DNA from 2 places in the Rossellomorea sp. DUT-2 genome. Region 1 is predicted to be linked to the other one. Evidence: riboswitches for the same ligand, from Rfam matches in the RefSeq annotation. Region 1 holds a riboswitch; the other holds the start of a gene.

Region 1 (7,953 bases):
GTTGGCCTCAATGCCATGCTCGATTTCGACTGGCGATTATCGATGAATGGAGTCAATCTGTCAGAGGATGACTTTAATCAACTCGTCGATAATCAGCGACGGTTGGTGAAGATCCGTGGTCAGTGGATGAAGCTTGATCCCGCTATGATTAGAAGGATACAGCAGATGATGACGAAAGCGAAGCAGGAAGGGATTTCGATCCAGGACATGCTGGAGCAGGAGCTTGTTCCCCGGGATTCTGATGAATCAGATCTGGAGCCGGATGACGATGAGCTTGATCCTTATAAATATGCCAAGATCCAGCTGGAACTCAATCGATCGATGAAAAAGATGATTCATCAGCTGACAAATGTGTCCTCGATTCCTTTAACGGAAACACCTGACACGTTTATCGGAGAGCTCCGTCCTTATCAGCAGCTGGGAATGAGCTGGATGCTCTTTTTACGAAAATTCAGCTTTGGCGCTTGTCTGGCCGATGACATGGGACTCGGAAAAACAGTCCAGCTGATTACGTACCTGCAGCATGTAAAAGAAACAGAGAAACCGGAAACCCCTTCCCTGATCGTTGCCCCTACCTCCGTTCTCGGAAACTGGCAGCGTGAGTTGGAGAAATTCGCTCCTGATTTGAAGGTTCATCTTCATTATGGACCGACTAGGGCGAAAGGCGAACAATTTGCCGCGGAGATCAAAGGCGTCGATGTGGTTCTTACCTCTTACGGATTGTCACATATTGATTTTGATGAGTTATCAGAAGTGGTGTGGACTTCGATCTCTCTTGATGAGGCGCAAAACATCAAGAATTCCAATACAAAACAATCACGGGCAATACGTAAGCTGAGCGGAAGACATCATATTGCGCTTACCGGGACCCCGATGGAAAATCGATTATCCGAGCTTTGGTCGATCTTTGATTTCCTTAACCACGGATACCTCGGTGGATTCACCCAGTATCAGAAAAACTATATTGCTCCGATTGAAAAGGATGAATCTGAAGAAAAAGTCAAAGAGCTTCAGGCAAAAATCAAGCCTTTCTTATTGCGTCGAACGAAGAAAGATCCCGAAGTGGAATTGAATCTGCCTGAAAAACTGGAACAGAAGGAATATTGTCACCTGACCACTGAGCAGGCGGCATTATATGAGCAGCTGGTGAAAGATACTCTCGCAAAAATCGAAACATTGAGTGGATTTGAGCGCAAAGGATTAATCCTGCAAATGCTCAACCAGCTGAAGCAGCTTTGCAACCACCCTGCTCTCTATTTAAAAGAACCTGATCCAAAATCGATTCTCTCCCGCTCTGAAAAAATGCAGAAGCTGAAGGATATCGTGGAAACCGCTCTGGAGTCTGGTGAAGCTTGCCTGATCTTCACCCAATATATTTCAATGGGCGAAATGATCCAGGAAGTGATGAAAGATGAATTCAACGTCGCTGTCCCATTCCTTAACGGAAGCATGGCCAAAGGAAAACGGGATGAGCTCGTGGAGAAATTCCAAAATGGTGAGTTTCCAGTCTTCCTATTGTCATTGAAAGCAGGCGGAACCGGATTGAACCTGACCGCCGCCAACCACGTCGTCCACTACGATCGCTGGTGGAACCCGGCGGTAGAAAACCAGGCAACCGACCGTGCGTATCGGATTGGACAACAGCGATTCGTCCATGTTCATAAGCTTGTCTCTTCAGGTACCCTCGAGGAAAAAATCGATGCCATGCTGATGAAAAAGCAGGCATTGAACGATGAAATCATCCGAAGTGATCAATGGGTGACGGAATTATCGGATCAGGATTTGGAATCGTTGTTGGTGTTGGAATAATTGTATTTGACCTCTTTCCTTTTGTGGGAAAGAGGTTTTTTAGGTGTGGGGGGAAATTGGTTGTGCTGGCGTTTATATAATGACTTGAGGATATTTTTAAAGGGGTTTGACAAATTAGGGTTAGAATTGAAAGTTTCTTGGCGGATTTTACAAATATATTCGTAAAAACACTACAATTTTTGTCTGCAGTGTCCTTTTGTTGTGCCACTTTTCAAGTTTGTTGAGCCACATTCCCCAAAACTCGTGCCAAATTGTGAACTACCGGAATCATTAACATTCACCACGGGAGAAGATCTAATGCAGCATCGCTCTCTACCAATCAAAAAAACGCCGGCTCCCCAAAAGGAAACCGACTCAATATGGAGACAATAAGGGGAATTACTGCTTACTTTACTCACTGCTACACATGTATATTTCTAATGAGGGTTGTTTGAGGCATGTTGCGATGACCATTGAAATTTGAGACAGCTGCTTATAAGGTTGGTTGGATTGTTCGTATGGAAAGAATTCTGGGTGGGGTTTTTTACTTACGACGAGGTTTTTAAGACTGGACTCGGGTATTCGTATCCTTGCTCAAGGGCTGTCACCCGTTGAGATAAATAGAAATTTTCGACGTTTGCTCTTGCTACTTTTTTAATGAGGTCTTCTGTTAACTTTTCCATTCTGTCGATTCTTTGTTCAAGATCTTGCAGTGTGGCCACAACTCCATCTCCCTTAATAAAATATTAAAACGGTAATTCGATTGGCTCTTTCTTGCCCGGCTCGGGGGCTTCCGCGGTTTCCCGCCTGCTGTCCATAAATCGGACATTTTCCGCGACGACTTCGGTTACATACGTACGTTTTCCTTGATCATTATCATAATAGCGTGTTTGGATGCGACCGGTCACTCCAACGACAGATCCCTTTCGGCAATATTTCTCCATATTGTCTGCTGCCCGGTTCCATATGGTGCAGAGTACAAAATCTGTATCAACTTGGCCTTTTTGATTTTTGTAGTTACGATTCACAGCTATCGTAACGTTAAGTATCGATTTCCCTTCCAATGTTTTTCTAGCTTCAGGATCTTTGGTCAGCCTTCCAACGAGGGTCACTTGGTTGATCAATTGTATTCTTTCCTCCTTTCTCTTAAGCTGTTTTCATCTTACAATCTTCTGTCACATCTTGTAAAATCGTGAATTTCCGAAATTCGAGGCAAAAATGGCTTGAATTTCGGAAATTCGCCTAGGGAGATTTGGCGTATTTTACTCAAAATCGGTGTCGAAATTATAAAATTGCATCTTTCGTCCTTTTTTTCATTAAGGAATTTGTTAGGGAAACAATTCCTACTATGATATAATTTTATAAAACCTTTAAATGGGAGATGTTCGTTCATGAAAACCTTTAAAGTTATTTCACTGCAAGTAGTGGAGAACGATGAACTGCGTGACTTTGAGATAGTGGACGGTCTGATTATCAATAAAGAAGATGGACAGAGTACGTGGCTTGTCGAAACGTACTTGTCGAATGAATATATTGAGTTCTTTCAAGAGGCTCAGCAACATAAGGGTGATTTGGAAATCCAGGTCGTGATTTCCAATAAAGCCAATGATCCTGCTGCTTTCATGACTTCTATCCGTTGTATTAAAGAGATGGATGAGCATATCAGTATTATGTTTGAGGGGAAATTGAAGAAACAGAGGAATGAATATGCAGAATTACTCCTTGATGACTTAGTGCAAAAAGGATATTCGGGGGAAGAATTAATCCGGGAGTTCCGTGAGAAAATGGTATCGAAGCCAAGAATTCCGGCAACGGCAAAACCTAGCGTTTAATTATGCGAAATTATATAATACCCATAAGATTGATTATGATATAATTGTATTAATATTGGGGCTTCATATATGAAGTTTTTAGGTAGGTGTTCCCTGTGATTGGAGAAAGAGTAAAGAAATACAGACAAGAAAAACGCATGTCCATGACAGAGCTTGCTGATAAAGCCGGTGTGGCAAAGTCATATTTGAGTTCAATAGAGCGTAACCTTCAACAAAACCCTTCCATTCAATTTCTTGAAAAAGTTTCAGCTGCATTAGGGATTCCGATGGATGCTCTTTTACATGATCAACCAGATGACCAAAATATCGATCATGAGTGGCTTAAGATTGCAGAAGAAGCCATGGATTCCGGAATTACCAAGGAGCAGTTCAGGGAGTTCATTGAATTTAATAAGTGGAAATTAGGCAATAAATAAAGTCTTGCGAGGGAATCGCAAGACTTTATTTATATTAAATCACTTTGTATTCGGTTTTCAATTCCTGGGGCTGGTTTTGAAGAAATTCTCTAATTTCTGATTTAGAAATTCCGGCGTCTAAGGCTTGTTTAATTAGTTCCATCCATTCAAGATCAAGTTCACGATTTGTCAATATAAATACCCTCCCAAAATACATATATGTATTCCAGGCAATCCAGCCATCGTAGTTTTCAAATAACCACACCTTCTTCATCTGTTTTCTGTTGATTATATTCAAGATGATTATGAAGATATGCCTATTTTCCCACCTTAGATCTGTGACTTTGCGTCCTTATTTTTCAATAAGTTTGCCTTTATCTGACTCTTCCCTTCGAACTAATTCGATTATACTAATAAACTTTCCGAGCGTTTGTTGTTTTTTGTCTATTCTGTCAATTTATTTTACACTTTTTTCCTACAATTTGAACTATAATCTGACATACACAAAAAAATTACTATCTTCCGATGAACAAATCGTGTAAGCATATGAGGAGGTTTGTCGAAAAGCTACGTTTTCATGGTGTTTTTATATGTCTCTAGCTTCCTTCTAAGAGGAATGACTTTTTTATTAATGTTTTGGTAATTACTAGGATGATAGAATGTCTGGTTGGATAAGTCAAATCCGCAAGTGGGGCAGATCCATTTACCCGTTTCAGTGCTACTATAGGATGGTCTTGTACATCGCCTACATATCTTTTTGTACATGAGGTCACCTCTACTATCAGATTATGTTTCTTTTTTCTTTGATAAACGTCTATTTGCATATATGAGTGTCAATCCCGTTGTAGTTAATATAAAACCTACCGCTAATAGCAGGTAAAGGTTGGTTGCAGTGTTAGGTAGTTTTGGGCCTTGTGAGGCTATTGGTGAAGATTGGGTTTCATTTGTACCCGGGTTCACCGGGGTCGGCTTAACATTACTGTCTGGATGCTTTACCGGATCATTAGAATCCTCGGGAGGTGTAGTGGTTGTATTTGCGGCTGCTACAATCACGATTTCAAAATATGCTGATGTTTTCTGAAACTCATTCCCTAATGCATATGGCATTTCAACCTGGAAATATAGACTGTCAGTTGCGCTTTTTTTTAATTGCTTTGGTTTAAACCCATTGAAATTCTTTAATTTATCATCAAAGATTAAATTGGATTTGCTCCCTTCGTACACCTTCAACTCCAATTCGTTAAATAGTTTCCTGTCAGATTGTTTATTATTAACGCGAATGGTGTAGTTAAAATCTTTATCCCCGCCATTACTAACCCTCAATTCCCTCTCTGCCCAATCACCCGGCTTCATATTTGAAATGTTAAATAAGAACTTTTCGTTAGGTATTAATATGATATCTACTTCATTTGCATACGTTTTATGATTCATTATTCCAGAGATAAAAAATAGGATTAATAACATTACGACAATTCTATTACGATTCATCTTTTTCATCTCCTAGAACCAGCGAATTTGTTCTTTTTAAAGAACACCTTAACTCATTATAAGATCTCACTTATGAAATGAAAATCTTCAAAATCATTGAAATAACCGTCAAACCTAGTAGATATCGAAACTATCCTCTTTATTCCTTTAGAATTCACTTTATTTCGTACTTTATAATATAATGATTGTTCTATATAATGAATAAAATGAATTGTGAAGGAGTTATCGACATGGTAGGTGATAAGATTAAAGATCTTCGTGAACAAAAAGGGTTAACGATAAACGAGCTTGCTCATCATTCAAATGTGTCTAAATCATATATAAGTTCTATTGAAAGAGGTATTCAAAAGAATCCTTCCATTAAGATTCTTAAAAAAATCGCTCTTACTTTAGATACTTCTTTAGAAAATATTCTTTCGACAGATATGAGTAAGATCTATTTAGATGAGGAGTGGGTTGAACCACTGGAGAAAGCCATTCACCAGGGCTTAACGAAAGAGGAATTTCACGATTTTCTTTCTTTTTTTCAGTATAAAAGGAGGAAACATCATGAGTAGGAAGCTTTTTCTGATTTTTGGGATACTTATTTTATCTTGCGGGCTCTCTTTTGTCATATATTCACTCCTTCAGATGAAAAGTAACGATGAAGCGGAAAATGAAGCTCTGGAGAAAGCAAAAGCAAGTATTATGGAAAATTCTTCAGTACATAAGAGTTCAGAACCAATCACTTCCTCTAAAACTTCAATTAATTACCACTTTGAGAAAGGGGATGTCATTGGGGTTTTACATATTCCAAGACTGGAAAGGGATGTAGCAATCATTGAAGGAACCGATGGGGAGGAACTAAAGAAAGGGGTAGGGCATTATTCATCCACGTCACTACCGGAACAGAAGGATCAAATATTTTTGGCCGGGCACAGGGATACGGTTTTTAGAAATATTGGTGAACTCGAGCACGGAGATATACTTTCCATAGTTATGCCAACGGGAACTTTCTCCTATGAAATTTTCAAGACTTATATTGTAGATGAAAGTGACACGTCGGTTATTCGGGCAACCCGTCCCAAGGAAATTCTGACTCTTTCTACTTGCTATCCTTTCACCCTTATTGGTGATTCGTCCGAACGATATATTATTGAGGCTATAAGAATTCACTAAAAAGTTAACCTCTGGTGAAGATCAATCATTTTGTCTTTTAATATCTCCTTAAAGAAACCCATTAGGAATTACATCTTACATCATCTCTTTTTTTGTGGAAGTATGATTCAAAAATTAAAACAGAGACAACACTAAGCTGCCTCTGTACGTTGAAATGACTACTCGTCCTTATTATCCTGATCCTGCATATCCTTATCATCTTCTACAGCGTCTTCTTCAGGTGTGTTATTGTCCTTCGCTGCATCTTTGTCGCCTTGCTCGTTTTTGTCCTCTGACTCAGGGAGATTTTCTTCACCCATGTCCCCGTTATCTTCGTTCATGCCATCATCTTCCGGCATTTCTTCTTCTGTCGGTGCCTCGTCTTCCGGAGGTGGCTCCTGGTCTGCGTTACATCCTACAAGAAGCATGGCAGCAAGTGCTGATCCACCAAGAATGGAAAGTAATCTTTTGCTCATGATGTATTACTCCTTTCTAACGTGTATGTTAGTTAATGTAAGACCGTTACTTTGGTCTTTCGTTAGCATTCCCTGAAAATGAATTAATTTGCATTTTCAGAGAAATTTTTTGGGGAAATTAGATTTAGAGTAATGCGAAGAGTGGAAACTAAAAAAAATGGACCTGAAGTGAATGAATCACAACAAGCCCAGTTTGCACCTTTTTATTGTTTATCTCCTAAAGCGAACATCATTTCTAATTCGCAGGCAACCTCACCATCAACCGTCGCTACGCCTTTTCCTTTACCGATCGGCCCTTTAAAACGGATCATTTCGACTTCAAGTCTCAGTTGGTCTCCCGGCTTAACTTGACGCTTGAAACGGCATTTATCAATACCAGTGAAGAAAGCCAACCGCCCGCGGTTATCTTCCACCTTCAGCATGGCCACAGCGCCGACCTGAGCAAGTGCCTCTACAATCAACACCCCCGGCATTACAGGATACTCAGGGAAGTGCCCATTGAAAAACTCCTCATTCGCCGTCACATTCTTAATCCCAACCGCTTTCTTGCCATCTTCCACTTCAAGAATTCTATCCACCAACAAAAACGGATAACGATGGGGAATGATCTCTTTAATCTGATTAATATCAAGCATTCAAAATTCCTCCTACCAATATGTATGTACACCTTATTGTACAGAAATTGTGCGTGTAATAGCAACAGGAGAGGGACGGACCTCGAAAACAACTCACTTTTCTATGCAAAACCTTATATAGCAAGGTTTGTTGTCCAAAAGAGAACGAACTCGAGGTCCGTCCCTCTCTAAACCTCGTTAAAAAAGGATCACCCCTTTACTA
Region 2 (7,953 bases), on a different contig from region 1:
GAAAGAATGCGAGATACTATTAGCTATAAAGAGATTAGGATTACTATTTAAAGAGTTTAAATCTTGCAACTCTCCTAAAGCGAGAGAAAAAATAGATAAGGAAATTAAAGTCATAGGTGAGAAGATTCATCCTCGAAATGATTAATAAATACAATCTGTTAATTCCATTTCTACAAAAATGCATAAAATAATATATTCCATTAAAAATGGAAGTATTTCAATGTATTAGCTGGATTAACTAGGCTATTTGAGCCAAAATAACGAATTAACAACATCTCACCAAATGGTAAAATATACCCATAAATAATTAAGTGGGGTAAATACATGAAATTCAACTTAGGTGATAAAGTCATATACGAAAATGAAGAGTATACAGTTTATTGGATTTATGATAGTGAATACATTGAAATAGCCCAGGGATACTCTAACATTAAACTTGTTCATTTCTCTGAAATCGAGCAGAAGATGTTGTGAATTTGTCACTTTTTTCATCAAAAATCATTTTAACTATTCCATTATTCTGTAAATAAAGGTAAAATTATCCTAGTAGTTATTTCGGCAATCGTAAGAAAGGTGATTTTATTGAACTCATTAATTGTTTTATCAGAAGAAAAGCTTCAAGATATACTAGTAGATTCAAAAAGAGTTGGAACTTCCATAGACTTCATAAGACTGGTTGAAGATGCAATTCAACTTAAAATAGATTTAAAAGAAATGAACACGTTCCTAAACTAATCATTACTTAGAAATCTTAGAACTTCTAATTCTATTAACAGGAGAAACGATGCTCATAGTCGTTTCTCCTGTTTTTTTATTGATCAATGGGTACCACCATAATCTAAATCCGAGGCTTTTCGCTGAACCACTTACTAGCTAATAACTCCACTACCTGGCTATCATCCTTCCAGAGGATCTGGTTACAAGCGTCTTTGATTCCTTTCACGTAGTTGTCTACATCAGGTTTTGTCACTGGTCTTAATTCACCACTCTCAGCTGCAGCTAACTTCTTTTTGCTGAAGTTCTTTAACGTTGGCTTATATACCCTGATAAACAACTGAAGTGGTCCTTCAAACAGTTTCTTCGGTCGATGCTCAGCAGCAACCAGCTTTACATACTTCTTAAAGTCCTTAGATTTCTTAGGATCATATGCCCTGGCAAATCCTCCTTGAGAGCTAAACCGAGGTCTCCCTTGGGCTACAGGAGTTCCATAGACCGTAAATTGAATCATCTTCATTACTCAAAACCACCCATTCTCAGAACTCTCAACATTCCTGTTTCTAAATTTTGCGATGGCTAATTCTTGCCTTAAATCATAATAATTCAGGTTATAAATGCTTGTCCCACTCTTCGTTTCAGTAACACCTAACGTAAGGAGCTCACTGATCATCCCCTGTGACTTCGTTTCCTGACTAAATTTAATAGAATCAAATAATACACCCATTACATTACCCCCTTTTAAATGCTAAAAGCTCTGCTTCAAGCTTTGCCTTTTCTTTCTCAAAGTCATAGTCACTAGGCTCGCTGCGTTGATTCTGTGTAGAATTCTTATTCTCCTCAAACCAATCTGGTAATCTCTCAGTACGAATGGGTCTGACTTTTCCGGAAGACCTCACAGGTGTTCGCTTTGTCCTCTGCTCCTTAAATTGCTGTTGCTCTGCTCGAGACTGCTCCAAAGTTCTAATCCCCTTCTGAGACCAATTCTTAAGAATGGCTTCAACATATCCCCATTTCTTAGTCCCTTGCTCTACAGCAATCTTCATGGCCTCCATTACCAATTCCTCACAGAGATCATCACACCAAGACACAATTTTTTGCGGTATATAACCTCCTAAAATCCCAAACCCTTCTTGCTCGTAAAACTGAAACGGATTGAGCGATGCAGGTGCATCATCTACTACATCTTCTTTTAGTTTCGTTTTGTTTTGTTTATGTTTAGGTATGGTCAACTGTTGGTCATCGGATTGGTATCCATATTGGTATCCGGATTGGGTATCGGATTGGTATAGCGATTGATCAACTGAGTTGACCAATGACTTTACCTTATAGATGGGAGCCTTCCCTTTCTTTCCTTTTTCGTACTCAATCAATTCATTTTCGATAAGCTTTATTCGAGCATTAACCAGCCCTTGTTTAGAAAGGCCAGTTAATTTCTCTACTGTGGAGTTGGGCGCATTGAATCGTTCTTTCCAGCCAGCCATATTGTTTATAGCCATCAGTGTGTGCCATAACGCAATTGCGCTGGTATTAAGATCGTTCAGTAGCAACCAATCCTTAAAAGCTTTGAGTTCCTTTAGATAATTCAAGTCATCACCTCTATGCTTGTCTTACGTATGAAATTGCTGCTGAAATGGATTCCCTATCTTCTTGGTTCGTTGCGTCTGACAAAGCATTCTCAAGCCATGTGAGCGTATTGTTTTTTGTAACATCCGTTTGATAAGGTCTGAAGACAATACCTCCATGATCCAGAAACATTTCTAGTGGGGTGCCACTATTCAATCCCTGTGTTTTTCTAATCTCCTTTGGAATAACCACTCTACCCAATTCATCAATCTTTCTCACGATTCCAGTTGCCTTCATAGTGCCTCTTCCTTCCATACACATATTGCTTTGGGTATACTCATCTTTCTCTATTCTCGTGATAACCGGATGTTCAAGCATTTGTTTCACCTCCTAATATTGGTAATGCACGAAAGTTGCTTTCACATTCATTCACGTTATATAATTCTTTTTGCGCATAAAATAGTGAGATGCAGTAAGCTTTGGTGCCAGCCTTAGCTTCCTGCTTTTTTTGTTTTGTTTCTAAGTAAAAGTGTTTTTTCAAATGAGGAAAGCTTTAACCATTCACCTGCTTTAATTTTCAAGTCCTTCACCCCTTTCTAGCTTCGATTCATCATGACGTTCACAAATGTTTGAGTAATATGATGTAATTCATCGTGCTTTACTTTCTTCTCTGCCAATCTATCAAGCTCTTTAATCGAGTTAAGTAGATCTACCGCTGATAACATGGCTTCTTTGTATTTTCCTTCTTCCATTCTTTCCTCAATTGCCTGAATCGAATTCCAGGAGCATCTTTGATGTTGCACTGCCTTACGTAAATCTTCATTTTTAAATGTTTGAGTGATCACTTTTGTAACCTCCGTGCTTTTAGGGTTAATCTCCATTGTTTGAAAATCTGTATCATCGAGAATTGATATTCTTTAGATATTAGAGCGACAAGGTTGATCATACTGGCTGCAGCATCTAATACTTCAAACGCAACCTTTTTCATTTCCTCTCGCTCTGTATCGCTTTGAGATCTTACTGGTTTGTACCAACATGCTTTTTCGAGATGTTCTAGAGCTTCAAGTGATTCCTTTTTGACCAGAAGCATCATAGCTGTTGGATGATGTTCAATGAACTCTCCGTTTAGATAGGGTATAGATACATCCCCAGCTGATTCGTTCCATCTAACGAAATAGTATTCTTCATCGTCGATTGCTTCAGCTGTTAGAGCTCTTAAATCTCTAGGGAAACGCTGTCTCCCCGTTTCGTACTTTGCAATGCTTTCTCTTGAAATCGGAAGCTTTAACGATAGTTGGTGTTGTGTTATACCTTTGCGCCTTCTCGCACTAGCAAGCTCCTCCCCTTCCATGACTTTCATAAGGGTTGCTCCTTCCTTTACCTATATATGGATTTCAATGTTCGGGCTGAGTTCATAAAATGAAGTTAACTTGCTTTTTCAGATTTTTGTTTGCGTTCTTCAATGATTCTTGGAACTGATGTTTTTAAGAAGTAGCTTAGGATTTTTTTGATTGTTTCATCTGATGGTTGGTTCATTTAGATCACCTTCTTAACATTACACGAATTGTGACATTCATCTTCAAAAAAAATCGTCCATTCTAAATCAAGTACTTTCGAAATCTTTTTAGCATTCGGAACAGATGCATTTCTTTCTCCACTTTCAATCATTGCATACGTGGATCTAGCTATTTTTGCTTTGGCAGCAACGCTTTGTTGAGTCATTGATTTTTTCTTTCTAATATCTATTAACCATTGCCTTGTAATGTGCTCACCCCCCTTGATGTCACGTTATGTGTAATTTAAGTATATGTCACATATTGTGTAGTGTCAATATAATATTACACTTTTTGTGTATTTTATTTTTTGTCACGAAATGCGACGCTATAATTAACGTTATAAGACGAATATGGACGAAAAAATAGGTTGGAGGAGTTCCAATGTTAAAAAATAAACTAATTGAACTTCGAAAAGATAAGAAGCTACGCCAAGAAGATATCGCAAAAATATTGGGGATTGCCCGAACTACTTATGCTATGTATGAGCAAGGGAATCGTGAGCCTGATTTTGATACATTAAATAAAATCGCTGACTTTTTTGAGGTTACAGTTGATTACTTACTTGGACGTGATCAGAAAAATAAAACTAAAGAAGATACTCTTGAGGAAGTCAACAAACTCGTTAAGGAGTATGGCATAGAGCAATTTGGTTTCTTTGATATTGAAAAGTGGAAGGATCTTTCTTCTGAGGATATTGAGGAGATTAAGAAGCATTTTGAGTATGTTGTGTTCCAGGCAAAACAAAGAAATAAAGAGGACTAAAATAGCCACACAAAAATGCTCAGAGAAGATTCTCCGAGCTTTTTTCAGTAGAATTCAATTAAATCCCCCTTTCGTATTATAAGGTCAGCCAGATATTTCTGGTTGACCATTTTTTATATCATATGATTACGGTAGCCGGGGTAGAACGGAAGCCCCCGTGAAGTGCGACATAAACTGAAAATGTTGTCGAACTTTTTGTTTTATATTTTATTTATTACGGTAAACGGTAGTGGTACTATTATTTTACATTTTTCTATATTTTTGAAAACAGGAAGCTTTTCGAAAGATTGGGACGCAAAGCTACAGGTCTAAGGTTATAAACAGCAATGACGGCTGAGTTACCTAGAATAGTACATATTTTAGGAGGGTAAAATGTTGACTACTGAAAATACTTGTGAAAATAAACTAGACAAAGAATGGATTGAACTCATTATTGAGGCTCGTAACCTAGGAATTTCTATCGATGAAATTAGAGAATTTCTAAATAGATCATCTCGTACTCTATGAGGTCTAGATGTTTTATATTTGCTTCGCTCTATGGATCACATACTCAATAAAAATTTAATTTTGTCGGTGAGGTTGCTACAATTCTAGAGGAAATTAAGAAGCATTTTGAGTATGTTGTGTTCCAGGCAAAACAAAGGAATAAAGAGGACTAAAATAATTGCACCAAAAGAAGCTCAGAGATATTTCTCTGAGCTAAGGAATATTTTCTATTAGTAGAATAAAGAATAATTCACACATTTTAATGGTCCAGAATGGAGTCCATTATAAAAAGAATATCGTCAAATATCCTTTTATTATAAATATTTTATTAGCTTCGTTTAATAATCGTACAATTTAAATTCATTTTCTATTAAAAAACTCATCAATTTCCTTTTTAAATGAATCGAATTTATCATTGTACTCCTTCATCGATAACCCTACTGGCATATAAATAGTGAAATACCTATCGTACCCATCTTGCCAAGCTGTTCCAGTACTTTCTCCAACTTGAACCCATGTTAAGTTGTTGTGTTCAACATATTTACTGCCAGTTTCAAAACAAGGCATCTTAATTGCCAATTTTTGCTCATACATAAAAGGGAAACCTGAAGAATTGCCAACAATCTTTCCTTTAAATTTATATTTTATATATACCCCTTTTATGATCGTCTCAGCAAGCTTGTTGGGGATACGTGACCAATTTACAGTCTTATGTGAAGAACCCTCTTGCAATTCCCTTAGACTTTCAATAGTTTTACGAGTAGTTAATGCAATTTCACCTTTATTTTTATTATATTTTTTATAAAAATTTAATACTATTACCGCTGCCATTAAATAATCATTACCTAATGAATTTAATTGTCTATTAAATAATTTCGCATGTAGCTCAGTCAATTCCTGATGGACTACTCTAATAGCATTATCTACATCTAACTCTTTTTCTGTCATACTTTCTAGTTCTTTTTTAAATGATCGTTGCATACCATTATGTTCAGTAATAAAATGTTCTTTGCTTAATATAATTTTCGTTCCTTTAAATGATCTACTAATACTTGATACAGGCTCACCAGCATGTTGGGCATAATTCCTTAAATTGTAAATAAACCTATACTCAAAACACCTATCATATATTTCAGATAAAGCTAAATCAAAGAATTCCCCATAGCTTTTTTCCTTATTTCTACTTAAAAAAGTTCTCCAGCGATCAATAAAACCTTTATAAGCACTCAAATAATTATTTAACTGTCTTATAATTTTATTTGTAGACCCTTTTTCGTCTTCTACACACTTTATGTATTCATTAAATTCCTCGGTGATTGGTTGCATAAAATTTATTTCTTTCCACAGAGAATTAAGTTTTTCGCATGCAACATTAATTTCGTTTCCTTCAATTTTTTCTATTTCTTTTAATATAGTAACTGTACCTTCATTTATTTCCAAAACCCACATCTGATTCATTTCATCCTCCTTATATAAAATTTATTATAATTAATAGGTTGTATAAAGTTCTTATTGGAAATTTAGATAGTCTAGGTTATTTTAGCAAAAACACTACTAATCTACTTTTAACCTGTAAAAAATATAGGTCAAATCATATAAGATAAAAGACTACTTGATTTCAGTAGACCTTTTATAAACCTGAATGTAGTTCACTTATATATTATTGTTTTAGTTCCTTTAAATTCAGTGTCATTCGCACCTGGGAAGGCTGCTTTCCATAATTCAAATACATTATGATTAGATGCCTTACCATTTTTATATAATTTAACGATATGAAATCCATATTCGTCCCCACACCTTTTAAGTGTTCTTTTAGATCGGTGTGAATACACCTTTCCGGATTCGGAGATATCATATAGTCCTTCATAACCTATAATCGGTTTATACAATTCCTTTCTCATAATTCTCCTCCAGTATCTTAGTTTAGAAAAGCCCCTATTCTCCACTGATTCCATTGATTTTTCTTCTTGCTTCTCCCCGGAACAACACAGTAGTCATTAATAATTGTTTCTTGTCCAATAAACTCTATCGGCAACTCATTATAGTTACTTAAGACAAATGAGGCGATAAACCTACGTGCTTCTTGAATGCCATTTACTAATTGGTTCAACTGGATTGATTTTCCGTTATAAACTTTATCTACAGAATAATTCATTGATAATTTACTTCCGGTAATAATGAAATGTAACTCGTTTTCCTTGTTTATATGACTAATAATTTGTTTTGGCATACCAGAGGACCGCCTTTTTGATTTAAAGCTAGGGATTACTTCAATAAAAGATTGGACTAAATAGGAGAGCACCGAGTCACTTAACTCGATTTTTTGCAAACTATCCTTAACATCATTCCAGTTGTATTCGAGAACTTCAGTATCTTTGCTGGATAATAATTTCTTATGTGCTGATATTTGCCCCTTATCCAACATTCCTCTTATTTTAAATTCAAATAGTAAATTAAAATTCTCACCGCAAATCCATGCATCAGGTATAGATCCTGAGTTATCTTCTAAATCAGAGGAAGAAAAGCTGTTTTTATATGGTGCGATTCCAATTACATACTCTAGTAATTTTGGGTCTTGAGGACAAAATTTCTTTCTTACCTTGGCAAAAGTGTTATTAAAATTTAAGTTATCGGATTCATCCTTCAGTAGATTTTTCAAAAAAGGCTCTATGATTTGATAGTTATTGTAACTGAGAATGCTCATTAAAATATGAGTATAATGATCTTCTTCTTGTCCTTGGTATTTAAAAAGATTCATGTACTCCTCCGTGTTAAATCAGATATACGTTAAATATAGCACAAAATAACTACTAATCTAATAATTACCTGTAAAAATATAGGATAACTTATTCTAGTACATACAAAAAAC

Evidence for each region. A riboswitch is a leader RNA that binds a small molecule or an ion and turns the genes downstream of it on or off. The one in region 1 is predicted to bind cyclic di-GMP.
Region 2: linked by a shared signal. The riboswitch ahead of ACOSV2_RS08710 (anti-repressor SinI family protein) and the one ahead of ACOSV2_RS18965 (anti-repressor SinI family protein) in region 1 are both predicted to bind cyclic di-GMP.

What each region holds. Positions count from the first base shown of each region.
Region 1 covers NZ_JBQPEO010000005.1:223,720-231,672, reverse strand. Annotated here, with positions in the region: gene ACOSV2_RS18990 (DEAD/DEAH box helicase) at 1-1,809, shown strand, start outside; gene ACOSV2_RS18985 (hypothetical protein) at 2,337-2,510, opposite strand; gene ACOSV2_RS18980 (single-stranded DNA-binding protein) at 2,535-2,912, opposite strand; gene ACOSV2_RS18975 (YwpF-like family protein) at 3,180-3,620, shown strand; gene ACOSV2_RS18970 (helix-turn-helix domain-containing protein) at 3,716-4,036, shown strand; gene ACOSV2_RS18965 (anti-repressor SinI family protein) at 4,071-4,208, opposite strand; cyclic di-GMP riboswitch class I at 4,242-4,398, opposite strand; gene ACOSV2_RS18960 (hypothetical protein) at 4,802-5,503, opposite strand; gene ACOSV2_RS18955 (helix-turn-helix domain-containing protein) at 5,734-6,060, shown strand; gene ACOSV2_RS18950 (class D sortase) at 6,053-6,661, shown strand; gene ACOSV2_RS18945 (hypothetical protein) at 6,820-7,116, opposite strand; gene fabZ (3-hydroxyacyl-ACP dehydratase FabZ) at 7,320-7,751, opposite strand.
Region 2 covers NZ_JBQPEO010000002.1:571,602-579,554, forward strand. Annotated here, with positions in the region: gene ACOSV2_RS08660 (hypothetical protein) at 325-474, shown strand; gene ACOSV2_RS08665 (hypothetical protein) at 583-735, shown strand; gene ACOSV2_RS08670 (RusA family crossover junction endodeoxyribonuclease) at 839-1,228, opposite strand; gene ACOSV2_RS08675 (hypothetical protein) at 1,238-1,441, opposite strand; gene ACOSV2_RS08680 (DnaD domain-containing protein) at 1,446-2,303, opposite strand; gene ACOSV2_RS08685 (AbrB/MazE/SpoVT family DNA-binding domain-containing protein) at 2,314-2,658, opposite strand; gene ACOSV2_RS08690 (hypothetical protein) at 2,877-3,125, opposite strand; gene ACOSV2_RS08695 (helix-turn-helix domain-containing protein) at 3,122-3,640, opposite strand; gene ACOSV2_RS08700 (helix-turn-helix transcriptional regulator) at 3,817-4,062, opposite strand; gene ACOSV2_RS08705 (helix-turn-helix domain-containing protein) at 4,218-4,598, shown strand; cyclic di-GMP riboswitch class I at 4,858-4,944, shown strand; gene ACOSV2_RS08710 (anti-repressor SinI family protein) at 4,971-5,105, shown strand; gene ACOSV2_RS08715 (hypothetical protein) at 5,445-6,542, opposite strand; gene ACOSV2_RS08720 (NUMOD4 domain-containing protein) at 6,734-6,985, opposite strand; gene ACOSV2_RS08725 (hypothetical protein) at 7,003-7,842, opposite strand.